DNA from 2 places in the Stenotrophomonas chelatiphaga genome. Region 2 is predicted to be linked to the other one. Evidence: riboswitches for the same ligand, from Rfam matches in the RefSeq annotation. Region 2 holds a riboswitch; the other holds the start of a gene.
What was found. Region 2 has a riboswitch for cobalamin ahead of metE (5-methyltetrahydropteroyltriglutamate--homocysteine S-methyltransferase). Riboswitches for the same ligand answer to the same signal wherever they lie in the genome.

Region 1: it holds a riboswitch for cobalamin, as region 2 does, so the genes downstream of both, btuB (TonB-dependent vitamin B12 receptor) here and metE (5-methyltetrahydropteroyltriglutamate--homocysteine S-methyltransferase) in region 2, are expected to answer to the same signal.

What each region holds. Positions count from the first base shown of each region.
Region 1 covers NZ_DAMBRS010000022.1:8,303-19,930, reverse strand. Annotated here, with positions in the region: gene RTX79_RS17815 (PLP-dependent aminotransferase family protein) at 1-1,090, shown strand, start outside; gene RTX79_RS17810 (GAF domain-containing protein) at 1,100-1,582, shown strand; gene RTX79_RS17805 (TfoX/Sxy family protein) at 1,579-1,905, shown strand; gene RTX79_RS17800 (histidine phosphatase family protein) at 2,141-2,728, opposite strand; cobalamin riboswitch at 2,894-3,113, shown strand; gene btuB (TonB-dependent vitamin B12 receptor) at 3,229-5,067, shown strand; gene gph (phosphoglycolate phosphatase) at 5,205-5,876, opposite strand; gene RTX79_RS17785 (LysR family transcriptional regulator) at 5,949-6,851, opposite strand; gene RTX79_RS17780 (NAD(P)-dependent oxidoreductase) at 6,951-7,589, shown strand; gene dinB (DNA polymerase IV) at 7,624-8,709, opposite strand; gene fabA (3-hydroxyacyl-[acyl-carrier-protein] dehydratase FabA) at 8,903-9,418, shown strand; gene fabB (beta-ketoacyl-ACP synthase I) at 9,418-10,626, shown strand; gene RTX79_RS17760 (HAD family hydrolase) at 10,703-11,383, opposite strand; gene RTX79_RS17755 (pseudouridine synthase) at 11,380-11,628, opposite strand, start outside.
Region 2 covers NZ_DAMBRS010000007.1:84,243-95,870, forward strand. Annotated here, with positions in the region: gene RTX79_RS10825 (lipocalin family protein) at 87-620, opposite strand; gene RTX79_RS10830 (SAM-dependent methyltransferase) at 632-1,705, opposite strand; gene RTX79_RS10835 (DUF1295 domain-containing protein) at 1,702-2,496, opposite strand; gene RTX79_RS10840 (DUF2878 domain-containing protein) at 2,493-3,044, opposite strand; gene RTX79_RS10845 (cyclopropane-fatty-acyl-phospholipid synthase family protein) at 3,046-4,299, opposite strand; gene RTX79_RS10850 (DUF1365 domain-containing protein) at 4,296-5,060, opposite strand; gene RTX79_RS10855 (NAD(P)/FAD-dependent oxidoreductase) at 5,057-6,337, opposite strand; gene RTX79_RS10860 (acyl-CoA desaturase) at 6,339-7,301, opposite strand; gene RTX79_RS10865 (anti-sigma factor) at 7,389-8,162, opposite strand; gene RTX79_RS10870 (sigma-70 family RNA polymerase sigma factor) at 8,159-8,728, opposite strand; gene RTX79_RS10875 (hypothetical protein) at 8,796-9,569, opposite strand; cobalamin riboswitch at 9,665-9,896, shown strand; gene metE (5-methyltetrahydropteroyltriglutamate--homocysteine S-methyltransferase) at 10,115-11,628, shown strand, end outside.

The sequences.
Region 1 (11,628 bases), on a different contig from region 2:
ACGCGGCCGGGCCTTCTACCCTGGCGTGCAGTTGCAGCGGGCCACCGCGCAGGTGCTGCGCCGCAGCCTGGCCACGGTGGAGACGTACGCGCGCCCGGACGGCTCACAGGCGCTGATCCGGCAGATCGTACGGCGTGGACCGCGGATGGGCCTGCATACCGCGCCCGAACGGATCGTGCTGACCCACGGTGCGATGGAAGCCCTGCAACTGGCCCTGCGTGCGGTAACCGAACCCGGTGATGCCGTCGGGCTCGAAGCGCCGTCCTATTTCAACCTCTATCCGCTGCTCGCCAGCCTCGGCCTGCAGCCCATCGAACTGCCCACCCACCCCCAGCATGGGCTGGACGTGGAAGCACTCGATGCCCTGCTGGACACCACTGCGCTGGCCGCGCTGGTGGTCATGCCGACGGTGCACAATCCCTTGGGCTGCACCATGCCGGTGGCGGCCAAGCAACGCCTGGCTGAGATGGCGCAGGCACGCCGACTGCCGATCATCGAAGACATCGTGTACGCCGAGCTGCAGCACAGTGAACCGCTGCAGCCCCTGCTGAAGGCCTTCGACCGCGACGGCTGGGTGATGGTGTGCGCGGGCTTCTCCAAGACGCTGGCGCCGGATTACCGCATCGGCTGGCTGGAAGGCGGGCGCTTCATCGACCGCATCGCCCTGCTCAAGTTCCATTCCAGCGGCGCCGAGTCACGGCTGCTGGGCGATGCCGTCGCGGCCTTCCTGGAAGCCGGCAACTACGAACACCACCTGCGCCGCATGCGCCGGCTGTACCGCGAACAGACCAGCAAGGTGCGGCAACTGGTGTCCCAGCATTTCCCGCCCGGCACGCGCGCCACCGAGCCTACCGGCGGCTTCCTGCTGTGGGTCGAGATCCCCGGCGTGGACACCAGCGCGCTGTTCGAACAGGCGCTGGCCGAGGACATCGTGTTCATGCCCGGGCAGGTGTACTCGCGCGGCGCACGCTACCGGCATTGCCTGCGCCTGTCCTGCTGCCAGGAGCTGGATGCGCGTTACACGGCGGGCATCGCGCGGATCGGGGCGCTGGCCACGGCACTGGCCGCCAGCACCGCCGTGCCTTGCTAGACTGGCGGCATGTTCGCCACTTCTTCGCTGACCGGCAGCAAGCCGGAACAATACGCCCAGCTGCTGGACCAGGCCCGTGGCCTGGTGCATGGCGAGAGCGACCGCATCGCCAACGCGGCCAACCTCTCGGCGCTGATCTACCATGCCGTGCCCCACCTCAACTGGGCCGGTTTCTACCTGTTCGACGGTACTGAACTGGTGGTCGGACCCTTCCAGGGCCTGCCCGCCTGCGTGCGCATCCCCCTGCACAAGGGTGTGTGCGGTGCGGCCGCGACCGAACGCGTGACCCAGCGCATCGACGACGTGGACGCGTTCCCGGGCCACATCGCCTGCGATTCGGCCTCGCGTTCGGAACTGGTGGTGCCGCTGGTGAAGGACGGTGCGCTGATCGGCGTGCTCGACCTGGACAGCCCGTTGCTGGCGCGCTTCGATGCCGACGACCAGGCCGGCCTGGAAGCCATCGCCGCCGTGTTCGTCGACGCACTGCGATGAGCACCCTGCAGCTGCGCAACATCGGTCCGAAGAGCGCGGCATGGCTGCGCCAGGTCGGCCTGCGCAGCCGCGAGGAACTGCTCGCCATCGGATCGGTGGGAGCCTTCGTCAAGGTACGGCGGGCCGGCTTCAAGCCCAGCCTCAACCTGCTGTACTCGCTGGAAGGCGCCCTGCTGGACTGCCACTGGCAGGACCTGACCGAAGCCCAGCGCAGCGCGCTGGTGCAGGACTACGAAGCGCGCATCGCGCTGCAGCCGTTGAAAGCGCCGGGCCCGGCCTCCGGCCCGGTACGCGAACAGCGATTCGACGACCGCGACGACTGACGGTAGCGCCGAAGGCGGCGGCAGGAGCCGCCGCCAACGTCGCTTGCGACGGCCCGCAGGGTGCCGGTCAGGACGACCGGCATAGCCGTGCTCGGCGAGCGCGAAGCGCGGCCGGTTTCAGGCAACCAATGGTCCTGCTACGTAACGACCGATGCCTCTGGTGGGTGACGACCGTTGGTCGTCACGCTCCCTCCCCCGCCGAGCATGGCTCGGCGCGATCGATTCCAACCCATCATCAGGGCTGCTGCAGCTCCAGCAGTTCTCCCCACAGCCCCGCATCGCCGCGCTCCACCCGCAGCCGCAGCCGCGTGCCATGGTCGATGCGCAGCGCCCAGCACAGCGCCACCGGCAGGCCACAGACCTGCGACAGCACCATCCGCAGCGGTCCCCCATGGCTGACGATCAGCGTCGGTGCTGCATCCTGCGCTTCTTCCTCATCGAACAGCCGGTCCAGCGCGCGCGCGATGCGGCGTTCGAAGTGACCCCAGCTTTCGCCATTCGGCGGCGCGAACGCATGCGGATCGCGATGGAAACCCAGCAGTTCCTGTTCCGGCAGCGCTTCGATCGCCAGCCCGTACCAATCGCCGAAATCGAGTTCTTCCCACTCGGGATCAGGCTGCACGTCCAACCCGCGTGGCACCGCCAGCGCGACCGCGGTATGCAGCGCGCGCAGGCGGGGCGAACTGATCACCCGCTCCCACTCATGGCCTTCGCAGGCCACGCACAGCGCATCGTGCGCACCGGCCAGCAGCGGCGGATCGGTGCGACCGTCCAGGTGGGTGTCACGGCCGGTGCTGGCGTGGCGGACCAGGTCCAGGATCATCGCCAGCCCCCGCGGCAGCAGTCCTGCATCGGCAGGCAGGCACTGGGGCCTTGGCGCAAGGGGGCAACGCAGTACGGCATGGACGTCATGGGCAGATCTGGAACGAAACAGGCGCCATTCTAGTGCACCGGCGTACGCGGCCTGCAGCGCCGCACGCGATGGCTTAGACTGCGCGCACTTCAAGGTGACCTGCGGCGCTGGCTGGCAGGTTGAAACGGGAAGCCGGTGACGCATCCGCGTGATGCCACTCCGGCGCTGCCCCCGCAACGGTAAGCACGTCACAAGCGGACCTCACGCCACTGTGCCCCCGGGCATGGGAAGGCGTCCGCCCGGTGGATCCCCACCGACGGCAAGCCCGGAGACCGGCCCGGAAGCACCAGGTTGCGATGCGGTGGGCATCGGCGACGGCCACCGCGCGCTTGCGTGGTGCGCATCGCCCTGTCTCCGCGTTGCAGCTCCCTTTTTGTCCGCGCGGGCGTGCGCGGCAGCCGGAGTTCCCCATGACATTGCAGTCCCGAATCCTTTCCCTGGCCGTGCTGGCCGCATTGCCCGGCATGGCTGGCGCACAGAACGCGACCACCGCGCTGGACCAGGTTCTGGTCACCGCCACGCGCACCCCGATCGCCCTGGCCGACAGCCTCAGCCCGGCGCAGGTGATCGACCGCACCGCCATCGAGGCCAGCCAGGCCACGTCGCTGCAGGACCTGCTGCGCGGTCGCGCCGGCATCAACCTGGCCAACACCGGTGGACTCGGCAAGCAGACCTCGCTGTTCCTGCGTGGCACCAATTCCTCGCACACCGTGGTGCTGGTGGATGGCGTGCGCATCAACACCGGTGACTTCGGCCTGGCCATGCTGCAGGACCTGCCGCTGGCGCAGATCGAACGCGTGGAGATCGTGCGCGGCCCGCAGTCCAGCTTGTACGGCGCGGACGCGATTGGCGGCGTGGTGCAGATCTTCACCCGTCGCACCACCGGCGGCTTCGCACCGCACCTGGAACTGGGCGGCGGCAGCAACGGCCTGCGCCAGGCCAGTGGCGGCATCGGCGGCGGCACCGAACGCGGCTGGTTCGGGCTGGATATCGCTTACCAGCACAGCGACGGCATCGACGCGTGCCGCGGCTCGGCAGCGACCTTCCAAGGCTGTGGTGCGGACGAGCCGGATCGCGATGGCTACCGCAACCTGTCCAAGAGCGCCCGCGGTGGCTACACCTTCAATGAACAGTGGAGCGTGGAAGGCAGCGCCCTGCGTGCGGAAGGCGAGAACCACTACGACGGCTACTACAACTACTCCGAAACGCTGCAGCAGGTGCTCGGCGGCAAGCTCCGCTACACCCCGTCCGAGCGCCTGGCGGTGACCGCCAGCATCGGCCGCAGCGACAACGAATCGGACAACAGCGGTCCCTTCGGTGCGTTCGGCAGCGCGCAGACCCACCGCGACAGTGCCTCGCTGCAGGTCGACGCCAGCCTGGCCGACAACCAGCTGCTGAGCGGCGGCGTGGACTGGAGCGATGACAGCCTGGACGGCAGCAGTGCCGGCTACCTGGTCGACAGCCGCGACAACACCGGCGTGTTCGTGCAGTACCAGGGCCGCTTCGGCAAGCACCAGGTGCAGGCCAGCGTGCGCAACGACGACAACCAGCAGTTCGGCAACCACACCACCGGTTCGCTGGCCTGGGGCCTGGACCTGGGCGCAGGCTGGAAGCTCACCGCCAGCCACGGCACCGCGTTCAAGGCGCCGACCTTCAGCGACCTGTACGACCCGTGGACCGGCGTGGCCGCGCTGGACCCGGAAAAGGCCCGCAGCAGCAACATCGGCATCGCGCAGCAGGGCCAGGGCTGGCGCTGGGGCCTGGATGTGTATGAAACCCGCGTGGATGACCTGATCACCTACGACGCGGCCACCTTCCGCATGACGCAGGTGGAAAAGGCCCGCATCCGCGGCGCCGAACTGACGGCTGCGACCACGCTGGCCGGCATCGACATCAACGCACAGCTGAGCTACACCGCCCCGCGCAACCGTACCGACGGCGCGCAGTACGACAATTGGCTGGCGCGCCGCGCACAGCAGACCGCGCGCATCGACCTGGATCGTCGCTTCGGCGACCTGCGCGTGGGCCTGACCGGCTTCGGTGCCGGCAAGCGCTATGACGATGCCGCCAACACGGTGAAGCTCGCCGGCTATGGCACCGTGGACCTGCGCCTGGAATACGCGCTCAGCGATGACTGGTCGGTGCTTGCACGCGCCGCCAATGTCTTTGACCGGCGCTATGAAACCGTCGCCTGGTACAACCAGCCCGGGCGCGAGTACCAGCTGAGCGTGCGTTACCAGCCGAAGTAACGCACACGGAGGCGGTCAGCCATCACAGGTAGCGCCGAAGGCAGCGGCAGGAGCCGCTGCCAACGTCGCTTGCGACGGCCCGCAGGGGGCCGGTCAGGACGATCGGCATACCCATGGTCGGCGAGCGCAGCGGGCCCTCAGCAGACGCGCAGGCCCGGCAAACTGGGCAGGTCATCGACCACCGCCACCGCCTCGTTGTGCTGAAGGTCCAGCCCGCGCGGATAGCCGTAACGCACCAGCGCCACCGGCATGCCGGCATCCAGCGCGGCGCGGTAGTCGGTCAACGAATCCCCCACCATCAGGCAGTCGCCGGGCGCGAAACCAAAGTGCCCGGCGATATGCCGCAGCGGCTCGCCGCTGGGCTTGCGCTGCGGCAGCGAATCCCCGCCCAGCACCAGCGCGAAGCGCTGCCCGATACCCAGGTGGTCCAGCAGCGGCTGTACCAGGTCGCTCGGCTTGTTGGTGCAGATCGCCAGCGGCACACCACGATCCTGCAGTTGCGCCAGCGCCTCGGCGACGCCGTCGAACAGGCGCGGGCTGCGCAGCAGGCACTCGCGGTAGTGCACCATGAAGCCCGGCATCACCTGCTCCAGGTCGATCGTACTGCCCGCCGCGGTGAAGGCCTGTTCCACCAGCCGCCGCACCCCGTCACCGATCCAGGTCAGCACGGTGGCTTCCGGCACCCGCGCCAACTGCCAGTCTTCCAGCGTGCGGTTCAACGCTTCGGCGATGTCGCCGGCACTGTCCACCAGCGTGCCATCCAGGTCGAATATCACCAGCGGATACGGATACGTCGCTACGTCGCTCACAGGCCTGCCATGTCATGCGGGGGAGCCTGCAGTGTAACGGCCGCCCGCGGCCGCTTTATTGACCGGCGCTGGCTAGCAGTACGCGGCAAACGCCGGACTGGAGAACCGCTCCACCAGGAAGTCGACGAAGCTGCGCAGCAACGTCGACTGCTGCCTGCGCGAAGCGTAGACCGCATGCAGGCCCATTTCTTCCAGCGTGTAATCGGCAAGCAGCGCGACCAGCTCACCGCTGGCCAGCAACGGATTGACCTGGTACGCCGGCAGCATCGCGATGCCGCTCCCGCGACGCACTGCTTCCAGCAGCAGCGATGAATCGTTGGCGCTGATGTTGCCGCCCACGCTGACCGCCACCTCGCGCCCATCGCGCTGCAGGCGCCACACCCCCTTGCCGACATAATGGTGGGTCAGGCAGTTGTGCGTGGCCAGCTGTTCGGCGCTGTGCGGGGTGCCGTGCTGTTCCAGGTAGGCCGGCGCGGCGCACAGCACCGAACGGCAATTGGCCAGCCGACGCGCGATCAACGCCGGATCGATCTGCCGCGAAATGCGAACCGCCAGATCAATCCGCTCTTCCACCAGGTTGACGATGCGGTCCACCATCAGCAGTTCGATCCGTGCCTGCGTGTAGCGCTGCACGTAGTCTGCGACCGCGGGGGCAAGGTGCAGCTGGCCGAACGAGACACTGGCGGTCACCCGCAGTACGCCGTGCGGCTCGGGATCCTGGCTGGCCAGCTCGTCTTCCAGTTCCTGGCGCACGCCACGCATCTGCTGGAAGCGCATCAACGCGGTTTCACCCGGGCCGGTCAGCCCGACCCGGCGCGTGGTCCGGTGCAGCAGGCGCGCGCCCAGCCACTGCTCCAGCGCGGCCAGGTAGCGGGTGACCATCGGCCGTGACATGTCCAACGCGTCCGCAGCCGCCGTCAGGCTGCCGCGCTCGGCGACTTCGATGAACACATCGATGGCGGTCAAACGGTCCAATTGCTCGATCCATGCAACAAACATGTCCGTTATACGCTGTTTTTCGATCATCTGGCGGCGCCTACAGTGGCCGCTCACCCCCAACACGGAACGCCCCCCATGAAGATCGCCCTCGTCGGTGCCACCGGCAACATCGGCCGCCAGATCGCCCGCCATGCCCTGGCCCGCGGCCACCAGGTCACCGCCATCGTGCGCAGTGAGAAGGAGCTGCCGGCCGAGCTGGACGGCGCGACGCTGGCCATCGCGGCGCTGGACGACAGTGCCGCGATGGCCGCCGTCATCGCCGGCCACGACGTGCTGGCCAGTGCCTACGGCCCGCGTCCGGGCGATGACATCGGCCAGATCGCCGTGGTCGCCGGGCAACTGCTGCAGGCCGCGCGCCAGGCCGGCGTGCCGCGGTTGGTCGTGGTCGGCGGCGCCGGCAGCCTGGAAGTCGCACCGGGCGTGCAGCTGGTCGATACCCCGGACTTCCCCGCCGCCTACAAGCCCTACGCCCTGGCCGCACGTGAAGCGCTGAAGCAGCTGCAGGCCGTGCAGGACATCGACTGGACGTTCTTCTCGCCGGCTGCGGAAATCGGCCCGGGCGAAGAACGCGGCCAGTACCGCGTGCAGGCCCGGACCTTCCTTGCCGATGCCGAGGGACACAGCCGCATCAGCTACGCCGACTACGGCGCCGCCTTCGTCCAGGAGCTGGAAACCCACGCCCACCCGCACCAGATCATCACCGCCGCGTACTGAACCCAAAAAAGGGGACGGAGGGAATTAATTTCACTTAATTCCCTCCGTCCCCTTTTTGGAACAGGTCGCCCTGGAGGACGGGTTCGCGCTCGCGGAATCCGCCCAGGCCGACCCCGACCAGCCGGTACAGCGTGTCCGGCGGCAGCTCCACGCGCTCGCGCAGGGCCAGCGCAATATCGCGCAGTTCCTCCATCGATTCCGGTGCCCGCTCCGGCGTGTAGCTGCGGGTCAGGATGCGGAACTGCGAGGTCTTCAGTTTCAGCACCACCGTGTGCCCGGTGCGGTCGGTCCTGCGGGTGGCGTTCCAGGTTTTTTCCGCCAGCTGGGTGATCGCCGGAGCCAGTGCATCCAGCGGGACATCCTCGGCGAAGGTGTCTTCGGAGGAAATCGACTGTACCGGCTGGTCCGGTTCCACCGGCCGCTCATCGATGCCGCGGGCGCGGTTGTACAGGCTGCGGCCGAAGCTGCCGAAGGCTTCTTCCAGCGCTGCCAGCGACCAGCTGCGCAGGTCACCGCAGGTCACGATGCCGCGTGCCGCCAGCTTGCCTTCCATCACCTTGCCCACGCCCGGCACTTTCTTCACAGGCAGCGGCAGCAGGAACGCGTCCATGCGCTGCGGGGTCACCACGAACTGGCCATCGGGCTTGCGCCAGTCCGATGCGATCTTGGCCAGGAACTTGTTCGGCGCGATGCCCGCCGAGGCAGTCAGCGACGTCTCCTCGCGGATCTGCGCGCGGATCTCGCTTGCGATGTCGGTCGCCAACGCGATCCCGGATTTCGGCACGGTGACATCCAGGTAGGCTTCATCCAGCGACAACGGCTCCACCAGGTCGGTATGGCGCAGGAAGATCTCGCGCACCTGCCGCGAAACGGCCTTGTAGCGCGCGAAGTCCGGCGGCACGAACACCGCATCCGGGCACAGCCGCTCGGCACGCAGCGCCGGCATCGCCGACCGTATGCCGAACACCCGCGCTTCGTAGGACGCCGCACACACCACCGAACGCGCGCCACGCCACGCCACCACCACCGGCCGGCCGCGCAGTGACGGATCGTCGCGCTGCTCCACCGACGCGTAGAAGGCGTCCATGTCAACGTGGATGATCTTGCGCATAGTGCTCATGATGGGTGTTGGAAAGGCATTCGACCTTGGTGGGCCACACGCCGAAGTATGGTCGTTGCACATCAACAGGATGCGCGTTTTCAGCGATAAACACTACGCGGGCGTACGGTGGAAATGTTTGATCGGGACGTGTGCTGTCATGCATCCTCGGGCGCTTGATCATCCGTTCTTCGCTTCCAGGATCGTGCTTTCCATGACTCGTCTCCACGCGTTCGACCGCGACCAGCTGCTGGCCAGCGCCCGCGGTGAACTGTTCGGCGCAAGCGCCGGGCGCCTGCCCAACGACCCGATGCTGATGTTCGACCGCATCACCGACATCCGCGACGACGCCGGTCCGCATGGCAAGGGCATGGTACGCGCCGAACTGGATATCCGCCCGGACCTGTGGTTCTTCAACTGCCATTTCATCGGCGATCCGGTGATGCCCGGCTGCCTGGGCCTGGATGCGATGTGGCAGCTCACCGGTTTCTTCCTGACCTGGCTGGGCGCACCCGGCCGCGGCCGCGCGCTCGGCTGTGGCGATGTGAAGTTCACCGGCCAGGTGCTGCCGGACGCAAAGCTGGTCAGCTATGAAATCGACATCACCCGCGTCATCAACCGCAAGCTGGTGATGGCCCAGGCCGACGCCCGCATGCTGGTGGATGGCCGCGAAATCTACGTCGCCAAGGATCTGCGCGTGGGTCTTTTCACCTCCACCGAGAACTTCTGATGCGTCGCGTCGTCATTACTGGAATGGGCATCACCTCGTGCCTGGGCAACGACCTGGATACGGTGTCGGCCAACCTGCGCGCCGGCAAGGCCGGCATCACCTACCTGGCCGACCACGCCGAAGCCGGGCTGCGCAGCCAGGTCGGCGGCCGCGTCGACCTGGACCTGGATGCCCAGATCGACCGCAAGCTGAAGCGTTTCATGAGCGATGCTTCGGCGTTCGCCTACATCGCCGCCCGCGATGCCATCGCCGATGCCGGGCTGACGCCGGAACAGGTGAGCAACCCGCGTACCGGCCTGATCGCCGGTTCCGGTGGTGGCTCCAGCGAATGGCAGGTGGAAGCGGCCGACATCCTGCGCAGCCGCGGCGTGCGCAAGGTCGGCCCGTACATGGTGCCGCGCACGATGTGCAGCACGGTCTCTGCCTGCCTGGCCACCGCCTACCAGATCAAGGGCCTGAGCTATTCGCTGTCCGCGGCCTGCGCCACCTCGGCGCATTGCATCGGTGCGGCGGCCGACCTGATCCGCCACGGCGCGCAGGACATCATGCTGGCCGGTGGCGGTGAAGACCTGCACTGGTCGATGAGCGTGATGTTCGATGCGATGGGCGCGCTGTCGACCAGCTTCAACGAGACCCCGGCCACCGCCTCGCGTCCGTACGACAAGGACCGCGACGGCTTCGTCATCGCCGGTGGTGGCGGCATGCTGGTGCTGGAAGACTACGACCACGCCATCGCGCGCGGAGCCACCATCCACGCCGAGCTGATCGGCTATGGCGTGACCTCCGACGGTGCCGACATGGTCGCGCCGTCCGGTGAGGGCGCGGTGCGCTGCATGAAGATGGCGATGGAGAAGGTGGACCGTCCGCTGGACTACCTCAACACCCATGGCACCTCCACGCCGCTGGGCGATGTGACCGAACTGGGCGCGATCCGCGAAGTGTTCGGAGAGTCGATCCCGCCGCTGTCGTCGACCAAGGCGCTGTCGGGCCATTCGCTCGGCGCTGCCAGCGTGCACGAAGCGATCTACTGCCTGCTGATGATGCGCGATGGCTTCATCGCCGGTTCGGCCAACATCACCGAACTGGACCCGAAGGTGGAAGGCTTCCCGATCGTGCGCGAAAGCCGCGAACAGAAGCTGGACACGGTGATGTCCAACAGCTTCGGTTTCGGCGGCACCAACGCGGCGCTGGTGTTCGGCCGGCTCTGAACCGTCATCTCCGCCGCTGCGCTCGCCATCCGAAGACCGGGAGTGACGGCCGCTGGCCGTCATCCCCGCCGCGGCGTCAGCCCAGCAGCGGCGCCAACAACGCGCGCACGTCGTGCAGCGAATCGACGATGCGATGGCCCAGCGCACGCACCGCCGCATCCGGGTGCAGCAGGTCCGGCACCTGGATGGCGGTCATGCCCGCGGCCAGGGCGGCGCGCGTCCCCGTTGGCGAATCCTCCAGCGCCAGGCAGCGCGCGGGATCTTTGCCCAGCCGTTGTGCGGCCAGCAGGTAGATCTCCGGCGCCGGTTTGGGGTGCTGCACGTCGCTGCTGGTCACCACCGCGTCGAAGTAGTCCAGCAGGCCACTGGCCGCCAGCTTGCGGCTGGCACGCGGCTGCCGCGTCGACGTAGCCACCGCGCGCGGAACCTCGTGCTGCTTCAGCAGCTCCAGCAGTTCCAGGATGCCCGGCCGCAACGGCAGACCGTCCTGGGTGCGCGCATCGTACAGCGCATGGCAGCGCGCCAGCAGCGCATCTATGTGGGCACGGTCGTCGATGTGACGCTGCAACAGTTCCAGGCAGTCACGCTCGCCCAGGCCCACCATGTGCAGGAAGAACCCTTCCGGCAGCGCGATGCCCAGCGCCACCGACGCCTCGCTCCAGCAGGCGATCGACACGCGTTCGCTGTCGATCATCAGCCCGTCCATGTCGAAGATCACCGCATCCGGGCGGAACGGCAAGGCAGGGATCGTGCTCACGGTGCGAACAGGGTCTCCAGGTCGGCAGCCGCCAGTTGCCGCCATTCGCCTTCTTCCAGACCGTCCAGCCCCAAGCCACCCACGCGGCTGCGATGCAGGGCCTGCACATGGTTGCCGGTGGCCGCGAACATGCGGCGCACCTGGTGGTAGCGGCCTTCGTGCAGCACCAGGCGCGCAGTGCGCGATCCCTGCACGTCCAGCTCGGCCGGCATCAGCGGCGTTTTCTCCGATTCCAGCATCAAGGT
Region 2 (11,628 bases):
CAACGTCTGCCCCGGTAGTGACGGCCGCTGGCCGTCATGCCCCTGCCCTTGCCCCCGGTGGGTGACGACCGTTGGTCGTCACGGCACTACCGCTCTGACTGCGGGACCTTGCGGATCTTGCTGGTGTCATAACCCATCGCGGCGATCTTCTCGATGGCCTGCTGGTAATCGGCCTCGCTGACCTGCGGCGTCCGCGCCATGTACCACACGTAGTCGCGCTTGCTGCGTGCCACGATGGTCTGCTGGTAGTCCTCATCCAGCCAGGAAATCACGTACTCGGCCTGGATCGGCCAGATGAACTGCATGCCCCACACCGCGCCGTTGCCTTCCTTCTCCACCCGACCCACCGGATGCATCGTCTTCAGCTTCCCATCGAAGCTGCCCTTGCGGTAAGTGAAGGTGGTCTGGATGCGCCCGTCGGGTCGCAGTGCATAGCGTTCCACCGAATCAAACGCCTTGCGTTCAATGAAGGTGGGAATCTGGGCGATGACATACCAGTCACCCATGAAGCGCGGCACGTCCACCGCGGTCGCGCGCGGCAAGGGACGTTCCGGACTGGACGAACAGGCGCTGGCCGACAACGCCATCGCGATCACGGGAAGCAGGCGGGACAGACGCATGGTGTTCTCCTTCAACGGGGACGGAACAGGTAGTGGGCCACCAGCCACTGCTGGCCCTTCTCATAACCGAACAGCTCGGCGCAGGCCATCCAGAACATCCGCCAGCGCTGGAACCACAACGCAGCGGCAGCATCGCCGTAGGTCTGGCGCAGCACCGGCATCAGCGCGTCGCGCTGGCTGTCCTGGTTCTGCAGCCAGTGGTTGGCGGTGCGCTGGTAGTGCGTGCCATCCAGCAACCAGCGCTGCTGCAGCAGCAGGTCGTGCTGGAAGTGCAGCAGCGTGTCCGCTGCCGGCATCAGGCCACCGGTGAAGAAGTGCCGCCCCATCCAGTTGTCCTCGCCCTCGGTTTCAAAGGGATACATCGCCGTGCGATGCACGAAGATATGCACGAACAACGCCCCATCGCTGCGCAGCCAACCGGCGATGCGGCCCAGCAGCCGGTCGTAGTTGCGCATGTGTTCGAACATCTCGATGGACACCGCGCGGTCGAAGGAGCGCGCGGGCAGCTCCAGGTGGTTGACGTCGCGGGTCAGCACCTGCACGTTGCGCAGTCCACGCGCCTGGCATTGCGCCTCGATGTGCGCACGTTGCCCGTGCGAGTTCGACACCGCGGTGATGCGCGCCTGCGGATAACGCTCGGCCATCCACAAGGTCAACGATCCCCAGCCGCACCCCAGTTCCAGGATGTCCTGGCCGTCGGCCAGGCCGGCGCGCTCGGCGTACAGCTCCAGCATCGCTTCTTCGGCCTGGTCCAGGGTCTCGGTGCCGGTGCGGTAGTAGCAGCTGCTGTATTTCAGCCGCTTGCCCAGGCACGCTTCGAAGAACGCCGCCGGCACTTCATAGTGCTGGCGGTTGGCCGCATCCACGTGCAGGGCCAACGGACTGCCCGCCAGTTCGGCGATGCGCTCGGAAAAGCGCAGTGCCTGGGCCTCGGTGCCGCCCTCGAACTCCTCGCGCAGGCGCTGCGCGCACTGCCGGCGGATGCCATAGCGCAGCAGCACATCGGGCAGCAGCCCGCGTTCGGCCAGGCCGGTCAGTCCTGCGGCAGGGTCTGGCAGCGGCAGGGACTGGATCTGGGTGCTCATCGGCGCGGCTCCTTGGAAGGGGTGGGTTCACTGGGGAACCAGGGAAAGATCATCGACGTGCTGCGCTGGTACTGGCGGTAGTCCTCGCCGCGGCTGCGCAGCGCCTGTTTCTCGGTGAACGGCACGCCGCTCAGCCAGCGCAGGAACACATACATCACCACCGGGCCGGCGCAGGCCAGCCACCACAGCGGGGAACCCACGGCCAGCAGCACATAGGTGAACCAGTGCAGCCATTCGAAGAAGTAGTTGGGATGCCGGGAATAGCGCCACAGCCCCTCGCGGCAGGTGCGGCCCTTGTTCGCCGGATCGGCGCGGAAGCGGGCGAGCTGGCGGTCGGCCAGGCTCTCCCCGCCCACGCTCAGCAGCCACATCGCCACCGCGGCCAGCACCCAGCCGATACCATCCCCGCGCGGGTTCTGCGCCACCGCGATGAACGGCAGGGCGAACAGCACCACCAGCAGCGCCTGGGCCTGGAAGAAGCCGAAGATCTTGCCTTGGTGGCCGTGCCAGTGATCGCGCAGGTAACGGTAGCGACCGTCCTCTTCTTCGCTGCGCACGCGCCGCCACAGGTGGAGTGCCAGGCGGGCTCCCCACAGCCCGCCCAGCACGCCCAGCGCCAGCCGCGGCAGCAGCGCGCCCTCCCCCAGCAGCGCCAGCAGCAGCGCGGCGGCGGCCACGCTCTTGGCCCACAGCACGTCCACCACGCCGATGTTCTGGTGCCGGCGTTGCCACCACCAGCCCCAGCTCATCACCACGGCGGCATACAGCCACACCCACCACAACAGCTTCATCGTGTTTCTCCTGTTTCCACGGGGTCACCGCGGCGTGCCGGCTGCCAGCGCCGCGCGCAGGTGGCCAACAGCGGCAGCGCGAGCGCCCAGCCAATACCCAGTACGGCAATGCCCTGCCAGGCCGGCGTGGCGAAAGTCAGCGAAGAAAATCCCCGCGCGGCCGAGACATAGGCCAAGGGGGCCAGCAGCAGGCCGACCAGAACGGCCAGCAGCCACCGGCGCTGCAGGGCAGCGAAAGAGACCGTCAGGGTCATCGCGAACGATGCCCACAAGGCAAGGATCCAGACCGGCGCCAACCCGCGTTCGGCGTTGCCTGCGGCGTACACCACCAGCCCGGAAGCACCGGCCACGCCGTCCACCACCAGCCCGCAACCGATCGCCAGCGCGATCAGCTTCAGGTCCACCGCCGGGTGCGGGGACAGCAGCAGCTGGCTCAGCACATAGGCAGCCGCAGCCACCAGCGCCGGCCAGTACAGACCGCGTCCGGCACCGGCCACGGCGCAGAACCACACCAGCTGGTTGCCGATCAGGTTGCCCCAGAAGTGCATCTCAGTGCGCTCCGGCCAGCGGCGGGGGACGGTAGCCCGGCCGCGCCAGCAACAGCTGCGACACACCGATCGAGCGCTCCAGGAAGCCGCCTTCGCAGTACGCGAGGTAGAACTCCCACATGCGGATGAAATCCTCATCGAAGCCCTGCGCGCGCACCGCCGGCAGCTGGGCGAGGAAGCGCTCGCGCCAGGCGCGCAGGGTCAGTGCGTAGGACTGTCCGAAGTCCATCTGGCCGATCAGCTGCAGGTCGCTGCTGCGGGTCTTGGCCGCCAGCATGGCGTTCAGTGAGGGAATGAAACTGCCGGGGAACACGAAGCGCTTGATGTAATCCACGCTGCGCCGCGCCTGCTCGTAACGCTCGTCTTCGATGGTGATCGCCTGCAGCAGGGCCAATCCTTCCGGCTTCAGCAGGCGGGTCAGGGTGGCGAAATAGGTCTGCAGGTACTGCGCGCCGATCGCCTCGATCATCTCGATGGACACCAGCTTGTCGTACTGGCCATCCAGGTCGCGGTAGTCCTTCAGCAGCAGGGTCACCCGGTCGTGCAGTCCGGCCGCTTCGATGCGCTGGCTGGCCAGCGCGTGCTGCTCCACCGATATCGTGGTGGTGGTGACGCGGCAGCCGATGTGGCGCGCTGCGTACATCGCAAAGCCGCCCCAGCCGGTACCGATCTCCAGTACGTGGTCGCCAGGGGTGAGCTGCAGCTGTTCGCAGATGCGCGCCAGCTTGCGCTGCGATGCGGCGTCCAGCATATCGCCGTCCTCGAACAGCGCCGAGGAATACATCAGGTCCTTGGACAGGAACAGCGAGAAGAACGGATTACCCAGATCGTAGTGCGCGGCGATGTTGCGGCGGCTGCCTTCGCGGGTATTGCGGCGCAGCTGCGCCCAGGCTTTCAGCGCCCAGCCCCCGATGCGCGCCGGGCCGCGTTCCACGCCGTCGAGCAGCTCGCGGTTGCGCACCAGCAGCTGCACCAGCGCCACCAGGTCGTCGCAGCGCCACTGGCCGCGGATGTAGCTTTCGCCGGCGCCCACGCTGCCCTGGGTCGCCACCGCGCGATAGAACGCCGGGTCATCGATGGTGACCGTCACCAGCGGGCCACTGCCCTGCGTGCCGAGCACCACTTCACCCAGCGCATCGCGGACCCGCAGGCGACCGTCACGCAGCGCGCCCAGCTTGGCCAGCAGCTGGCGGCGAAGGAAGGCGTCCAGGCGCCCAGGCCGTGGCAGGGCCATGCTGTGGCTCATGTCGTTCATTGGTTTTTTCCAGCAAGCGAAGGATGGTCGTGGACCGGATTGCGTTTCAGCCACAGGCGCAGCGCCTGCCAATGGATCGCGCCGACCACCTGCAGCGTCATCAGCGGATGCCGGGCCAGCACCATCGCCAGTCCGGGGCCGTCCAGCGCACGGCGCTGCATCGACTGGGTCGCATCGAACTGGCGCTGGCCGTCGCGCCACACCTGCATGTGCACGCGCAGGTCGTCGCCGGGCACGGTGAAGCGCCAGTCGTAACGGCAGTCCATCTGCATGAAGGGCGAAACATGGAACTGCTTGTCGAAACGCCAGCGCAGCGCGCGGCCACGGGCTTCCGCGTCGGCGACCGCCAGCACGTAGGCATGGCGCTCCTTCCACGGTGTGTTGGTGATCTCGGCGACGATGCACTCCAGCGTGTCATCGGCGGCGTGGCAGTAGTAGAAGCTGACCGGATTGAACACATGGCCGGCGTGGCGCAGGTGCGCGAGCAGGCGCACCGGGCCCGATGGACGGTGGCCAAGCACGGCCTGCGCACGGTCGCGCACCGCTTCGGCCAGCGGCTGGTCGGGGTCACCCAGGTAGTCGCTGCGGCGGAACTCGGCCAGGTTGCGGCGGCCCACCGACCACAGCCAGCGCCGGTCGAACACGCTGTCCACCTCGTCCAGGTCCAGCAGCAGCTGTGCGATCGGATAACGGAAGGCGTGTGCATGCGGCACGTGCCTGCGGTGCACGACCTCGCCGCGGTAGATCGCGCTGGCGCTCACGCGGTGGTTTCCTCGTGACGCGGCCAATGCGTTTCGGCACTCACCGCATGCAGTGCATCCACCACACGGCGCGCACTGCGGATGCCGTCTTCGTGGAAACCCCAGCCCCAGTACGCGCCCGCAAACCAGGTATGACGGCGTCCCTGCACCTCGTGCCAGCGCCGCTGCGCACGGACCATGGCGTGGTCGTGCACCGGGTGTGCGTAGCGCAGGCGACGCAGCACCTTGGCCGGGTCGATCGCCTCGCTGCGGTTGAGCGTCACCAGCAGCGGGGTGGGCGTATCCAGGCCCTGCAGCAGGTTCATGCAGTAGGTCACCGTGCAGGCCTGCGCCGGATCGCGCGGCACGTGCGCGTTCCACGCCGCCCACGCCGCGCGGTTGCGCGGCAGCAGGGCGGCATCGGTATGCAGCACGACCTCGTTGGGCTGGTAGCGGATGGCGCCGAGCACGCTGCGCTCCACCACATCCGGATCCTGCAGCAGGGCCAGCGCCTGATCGCTATGGCAGGCCATCACCACGTGGTCGAAGCCCTCCGCGCCGGCCGCGCTGTGCACCAGCACGCCATCGGCCAGCCGTTCCACTGCCAGCACCGGGCACTCCAGCCGCTCGCGCACCTGCCAGCGCTGGCGCAGCGCGTCCACGTAACGCGCTGAGCCGCCCTGCACCACCCGCCATTGCGGACGGCCGGTGAGCTGCAGCATCTGGTGGTTGGCCATGAACTGCACCAGGTAGCGCGCCGGGAAGTCACGCACGCTGGTGGCCGGCGAGGACCAGAGGGCCGATGCCATCGGCAGCAGGTGCTCTTCGACGAAGGCCTCGCCGTAATGGTGGTCGTGCAGGTACTGGCCCAGGGTCGGCCCGGCCTCGTCGCCCTGCAGCAGAAGCGGGGCCTCGCGATAGAAGCGCCGCAGGTCGGCCAGCATCCCCCAGAAGCGTGGCGAGAGCAGGTTGCGGCGCTGGCAGAACAGGCCATTCAACGAGGTGGCGTTGTACTCCACCCCGCTGCGTTCGCTGTGCGCGGAGAAGCTCATGGTGGTCGGCTGCGAGGCGACATCGAGCTCGTCGAACAGGCCGCTGAGCAGCGGATAGTGCTGCGGGTTGAACACGATGAATCCGGTGTCCACCGATACCGCGCGGCCATCCACCTGCAGCGCGTGGGTATGGGTGTGGCCACCGAGGTAATCGTTGGCCTCGAACAGGGTGACCTCGTGCTGTTGGTCCAGCCACCACGCGCTGGCCAGTCCGGCAATGCCCGATCCGATGACGGCGATGCGCATGTCAGTCCTTTGCCTTGGCCAGCACCCAGGCCGGCACCGGCTTGAGTCCGTGCACCAGCCGCAGCGACTGCATCAGCCGCAGGCCGTACCAGGTGATGTCCACTTCCCACCAGCGGAAGCCCTGGCGCGCGGTACCGGGGAAGAAGTGGTGGTTGTTGTGCCAGCCCTCGCCGAAGGTGAGCAGCGCCAGCCACAGGTTGTTGCGGCTGTCATCGCCGGTGTCATAGCGCTGGCGGCCGAAGCGGTGGGCCAGCGAATTGATGGTGACCGTGGCATGGAACAGCACCACGGTGGAGATGAAGAACCCCCAGACGAGCATCTGCGGGCCGCTGGTGCCCAGCGCGGGCGCCACCTGCTCAAGCAGCGCGCCGAGCCCGTACAGTGCCGCGGCCAGCGCGACCGGCACCAGCGTGTCGAAGCGGTCCAGCCAGCGCAGTTCCGGGAAGCGGGCCAGATCGGGAATGCGCGACCAGTCGGTGCGGAACCCTTCGCGGGTCAGGAACCAGCCCATGTGGCTCCACCAGAATCCGTGTTCGCGCGGCGAATGCGGGTCCAGCGGCTGGTCGGCATGGCGATGGTGGCTGCGATGGTGCGCCGCCCACCACAACGGCCCGCGCTGCACGCTGGCGGCGCCGATGGCGGCGAACAGGAACTGCACCGGACGCGAGGTCTGGAAGGTGCGGTGGGAGAAATAGCGGTGGTAGAAGCCGGTGATGGCGAACATGCGCACCGCGTACAGCAACGCGGCCACGGCCACCGCCACCCACGATACGCCCACCCAGATCACCGCCACGCAGGCCAGGTGCAGGCCCACGAACGGCAGCGCACGCAGCCAGTCGATGCGCTTGCCATCGGCTTCGGCGGCGTCGGCCGCGCTGGGCTCCCGGGCGGCGGTATCGAACCAGCGCAACAGGGCGGACCAGCGCCGCGGGCGGGGCGGCGGTACTGCGGGTGTGGCCGACATCGTGCATCCCTCCTGGATCTACTGTCAGGAGATACGATGCCAGCGGGCCTGTGGATGCAGCGTCCGGAAAATAAATTTTCCGGACCGCTACAGGTTGGCGATGTCTCCCTTGGCAACCACCGGGCCACTCGGCGCCGGGTGCGGCGCACCCGCCGACGGTTCCAGCGTGATGGCCAGTACCGACCCATTGACCAGCGCCGAACGCAGCGCCGCGGGCACGTCCACGGTATGGGCGCGGTCGTTGGAGACCAGGCCCAGCGACACCGGGGCGCCACCGGCCGGGATCACCCACAGCTCCGGCGCGCGACCCTGCGCATCCGGCGCGGACGGCACCGGCACCATCAGCACCTTGCCCAGCGTGGCATCGACCGACGCCAGCCAGCCGGCACGGCCATCGTCATGCAGCAGCGGAGTGACCGGGCGCGTGGCCTGTTCCGGTTCAGCCGCCGGGGTCGGTGCCGGGGTAACGGCCACCGGCGTGGGTCCCGGGGCATCCGGTGCCGGGCGGGTGAACACCGCGACCAGCGCCAGCGCGGCGGCGAGTGCGGTGGCGCCCTGCCAGAAGCCGGTGCGCTGCCACGGACGCGCGTTCGGAGCGGCGTCGAAGGTCGCCCAGCCCAGTTCACGGCGCACGCGCAGCCACACATGGGCCGGCACCGGGGCGCTGCCCACTTCTTCCAGCAGCGGCGCCAGCCGTCGTTCCCATTGGTCCACCAGGCGCGCGAAACCCGCATCGGAACTGATGCGCTGCTCGGCCTGCCTGCGCTGGTCGGCATCCAGCACGCCCAGCACGTACTCACCGGCCTGCTGGTCGGCGCTCGGCGGCTGCCCGTCTTCGTGGTGAAGGTCGCGGATGTTCATGGTTCCAGGCACACCCGAAGCTGGGTCAGGCCACGGCGGATCCAGCTTTTCACCGTACCCAGCGGAGTGGCAAGGCGGCGCGCCAGTTCATCGTGGCTGGCGCCGTCAAGGAAGGCGGCGCGGATCAGGCTGCGCCGGCGCGGTTCCAGCGCCTGCATGCAGTCCTGCAGCCGCGCGTCTTCGTCGTTGCGTTCGGCCAGCTGGGCCGGCTGCAGGTCGCCGTCGGGCAGCTCCTCGGCGATGGACACATCGTCAAGCGCCCGCGGCGGCGCAGCGCGCAGCCGGTCGATTGATCGGTTGCGCGCCAGCATGGACAGCCAGGTCATCGCCGAGGCCTTGCCGGGATCGAAGCGCGAGGCTTTGTGCCAGACGGTCACGAACACCTCCTGCAGCACGTCCTCGGCTTCACCGCGGTCACGCAGCAGGCGCAGGCAGATCGCGAAAAGGCGTCCGCCGGCCTGCTGGTACAGCGCTTCGAAGGCATCGCGATCCTGCGCCGCCACCTGTTCGAGCAGGGCGTCGAGTCGGCGCGCGTCGGCACCGTCGGGGGCGTCCGGCTGGGGCATTGCAGGCTCCGCGTGGCACAGGGGCAGACCTGCATCCTCGTTGCTCGGCGCGCATACCGCAAGTCCATCATCGGCTGCATGAAGCCACCAGGGGTTGGCTGCGTGCGGCGGAAAGCTCGCCTTCGCTGACCGGCTGCGGCACGCCGGGGAAGCGGATGCGCACCTGCGGCCAGCCACCTTCAGCGTCGCGCACGTTGCCGGTGCCTTCGAACTGCAGCAGCCGGCGATCGGCACGCGCGTAGACCAGGGTGACCGCCGGCACCGCGAAGCCGAACCAGGCGTCCAGCTGCATCTGCAGCTGTTCGGCCGGCTGGCCCTGCCAGTCCACCGCACCGACCCGGCGCAGTTTCACCGGCAACCAGCGCTGACGGCTGGTGAGCAGGAACGGCAAGGCTACCGTTTCGCCCTGCAGCAGCGCAGGCCAGTGCGCACGCACGGCCGCATCGAATCCGGCGTCGATCACCCCGCCCGTGGGCATGTCCAGGGTCCTGGCTGCGTCGGCTGCACCGCTGGCGGCGCGGATGCTGACGCGGCGCTGCGGGCCCTGGGACTGCACTGCCTCGCGGCGCCCGTCACGGCCATCGACGAACTCGAAATCCGGTGCCTGCGCATTGGCGGCGGCCGGCATCCACTTGCGCGCGAACGCGCGTCCATCATTGCAGCGGTACAGCACCAGCCGCGCCTGCTGCGCCCCCACGTCCTGCAGATAGTGGGTTTCGCGGTACAGCGCCCGGCCCCCCTTCGGCGCCAGCGCCTCGCCTTCCACGCGCAGCACGGCGGCACCGGCAGGCGCGGCAGCGGCGGCAAGCAACAGCAGGCAGGGCAACGATGGGTAGCGCATGGCAGGGTCCGCAGCGGGCTCATGGACAGATACGCAGCAGGCGGCGCATTGGATGCAGTGCGGCGCCGGCCCCTTGACCGATGCCGCACTTGGGCCTACCTTGTGCTCGCCGAAGGTATTCATCTCTTCATGCGAATGAAAGGATGGATTTAAACGGGAATCCGGTGACCGTGCCCCGTGCACGTATTCCGGAGCTGCCCCGCAGCGGTGAATGGAAACGACCTCCGCCAACAGCACTGGGCCACGGCCTGGGAAGCGGCGGACACTAGGTGGGCGGCAACGTCCGTGTCCAACAGCCCGAATACCGGCCCCGGCCGGAGGACCTGCACGTCCTTCGATTCGACCTGGAATCTCCGCGGGGAGGTTGCCCGGCCCATGCCGTCCCGCCGCCAGCGGGACGCGTCGGCACGTGCGCCTGTCCACGGCATCCGGTTCGCCCGCGGGGGCGAAGGTCGCTGGCAGGAGGGACGTGGGCCGGCAACGGCGCGCGGCACCCTGCAGTTCCTTCGTTCCTCAATGCCGACATGCAATGAGGACACGCTGCAATGACCACCGTTACCAACCTGGGTTTTCCCCGCATCGGCGCCAAGCGCGAACTGAAGCGGGCCCTTGAACGCCACTGGAGTGGCGAGGATGACATCGCCACCCTGCAGGCCAGCGCCGCCGCGCTGCGTGCACGCCACTGGAAGCTGCAGATCGAAGCCGGCGTGGACGTGCCGCCGAGCAACGATTTCAGCCTGTACGACCAGGTGCTGGACACCGCCTTCCTGTTCGATGCGCTTCCCGCCCGCTACCGGGCTCTGGCCGAACACGAGCCGCTCGCCGCCTATTTCGCGATGGCGCGCGGGCTGCAGCGCGATGGCATCGACCTGCATGCGCTGGAGATGACCAAGTGGTTCGACACCAACTACCACTACCTGGTGCCGGAACTGCAGGCCGGACAGGCGTTCGCGCTGCGCGGTGACAAGCCGCTGGCCGAATTCCGCGAAGCCAAGGCGCTGGGCATCCACACCCGCCCGGTGCTGCTGGGGCCGGTCAGCTTCCTGCTGCTGTCCAAGACCACCGATGGGTCGGCCGCGCTGGACCTGTTGGATGCGCTGCTGCCGTGCTACGTCGACCTGCTGGCCCAGCTGCGCGCGGCCGGTGCGGACTGGGTGCAGCTGGACGAACCGCTGCTGGTGCAGGACCTGGACGTGGGCGCCCGCGCGGCATTCGAACGCGCCTACGCGGTGCTGGGTGGCAATGCGGCGGCACGACCGAAGCTGCTGCTGGCCACCTACTTCGGCGCGCTGGATGACAATCTCAGCCTTGCCGCCGCGCTGCCGGTGGACGGCCTGCACGTGGACCTGGTGCGCGCACCGGAGCAGCTGGATGCGGTGCTGCAGGCCCTGCCCGCCGGCCGCGTGCTGTCGGCCGGGTTGGTCAACGGCCGCAACATCTGGCGCACCCAACTGGACAATGCCTTGATCCTGGCGCGCTATGCGCAGACCGATCGCGGTGCGGACCTGCTGTGGCTGGCACCGTCGTGTTCGCTGCTGCATACGCCGGTGGACCTGACCCTGGAAAGGAAGCTGGACGACGAGCTGCGCAGCTGGCTGGCGTTTTCGCGGCAGAAGCTGGAAGAACTGCGCGTGCTCGCCGATGCGCTGGACGGCAAGCCGTCGGCGGACGCCGGGCTGAGCGCCAACCGCGAGGCGCTGGAGGCCCGCCGCCGCTCGCCGCGCGTGCACGACCCGGCCGTCGCCGCGCGCCTGACCAGCCTGTCCGCCGCCGATGCCCGGCGCCACGGCAGCTATCCGCAGCGCCGCCTGGCCCAGCACGCCGCGCTGCAGTTGCCGCTGCTGCCCACCACCACCATCGGCTCGTTCCCGCAGACCCTGGACGTGCGCGAGGCACGCGCCCAGCACAAGTCCGGCAAGCTGTCGCTGGGCGATTACGAGGCTTTCCTGGAGCAGCAGACCGCGCACTGCGTTCGCGTGCAGGAAGAACTGGGACTGGACGTGCTGGTGCACGGTGAGTTCGAGCGCAACGACATGGTGGAGTACTTCGGCGAGCAGCT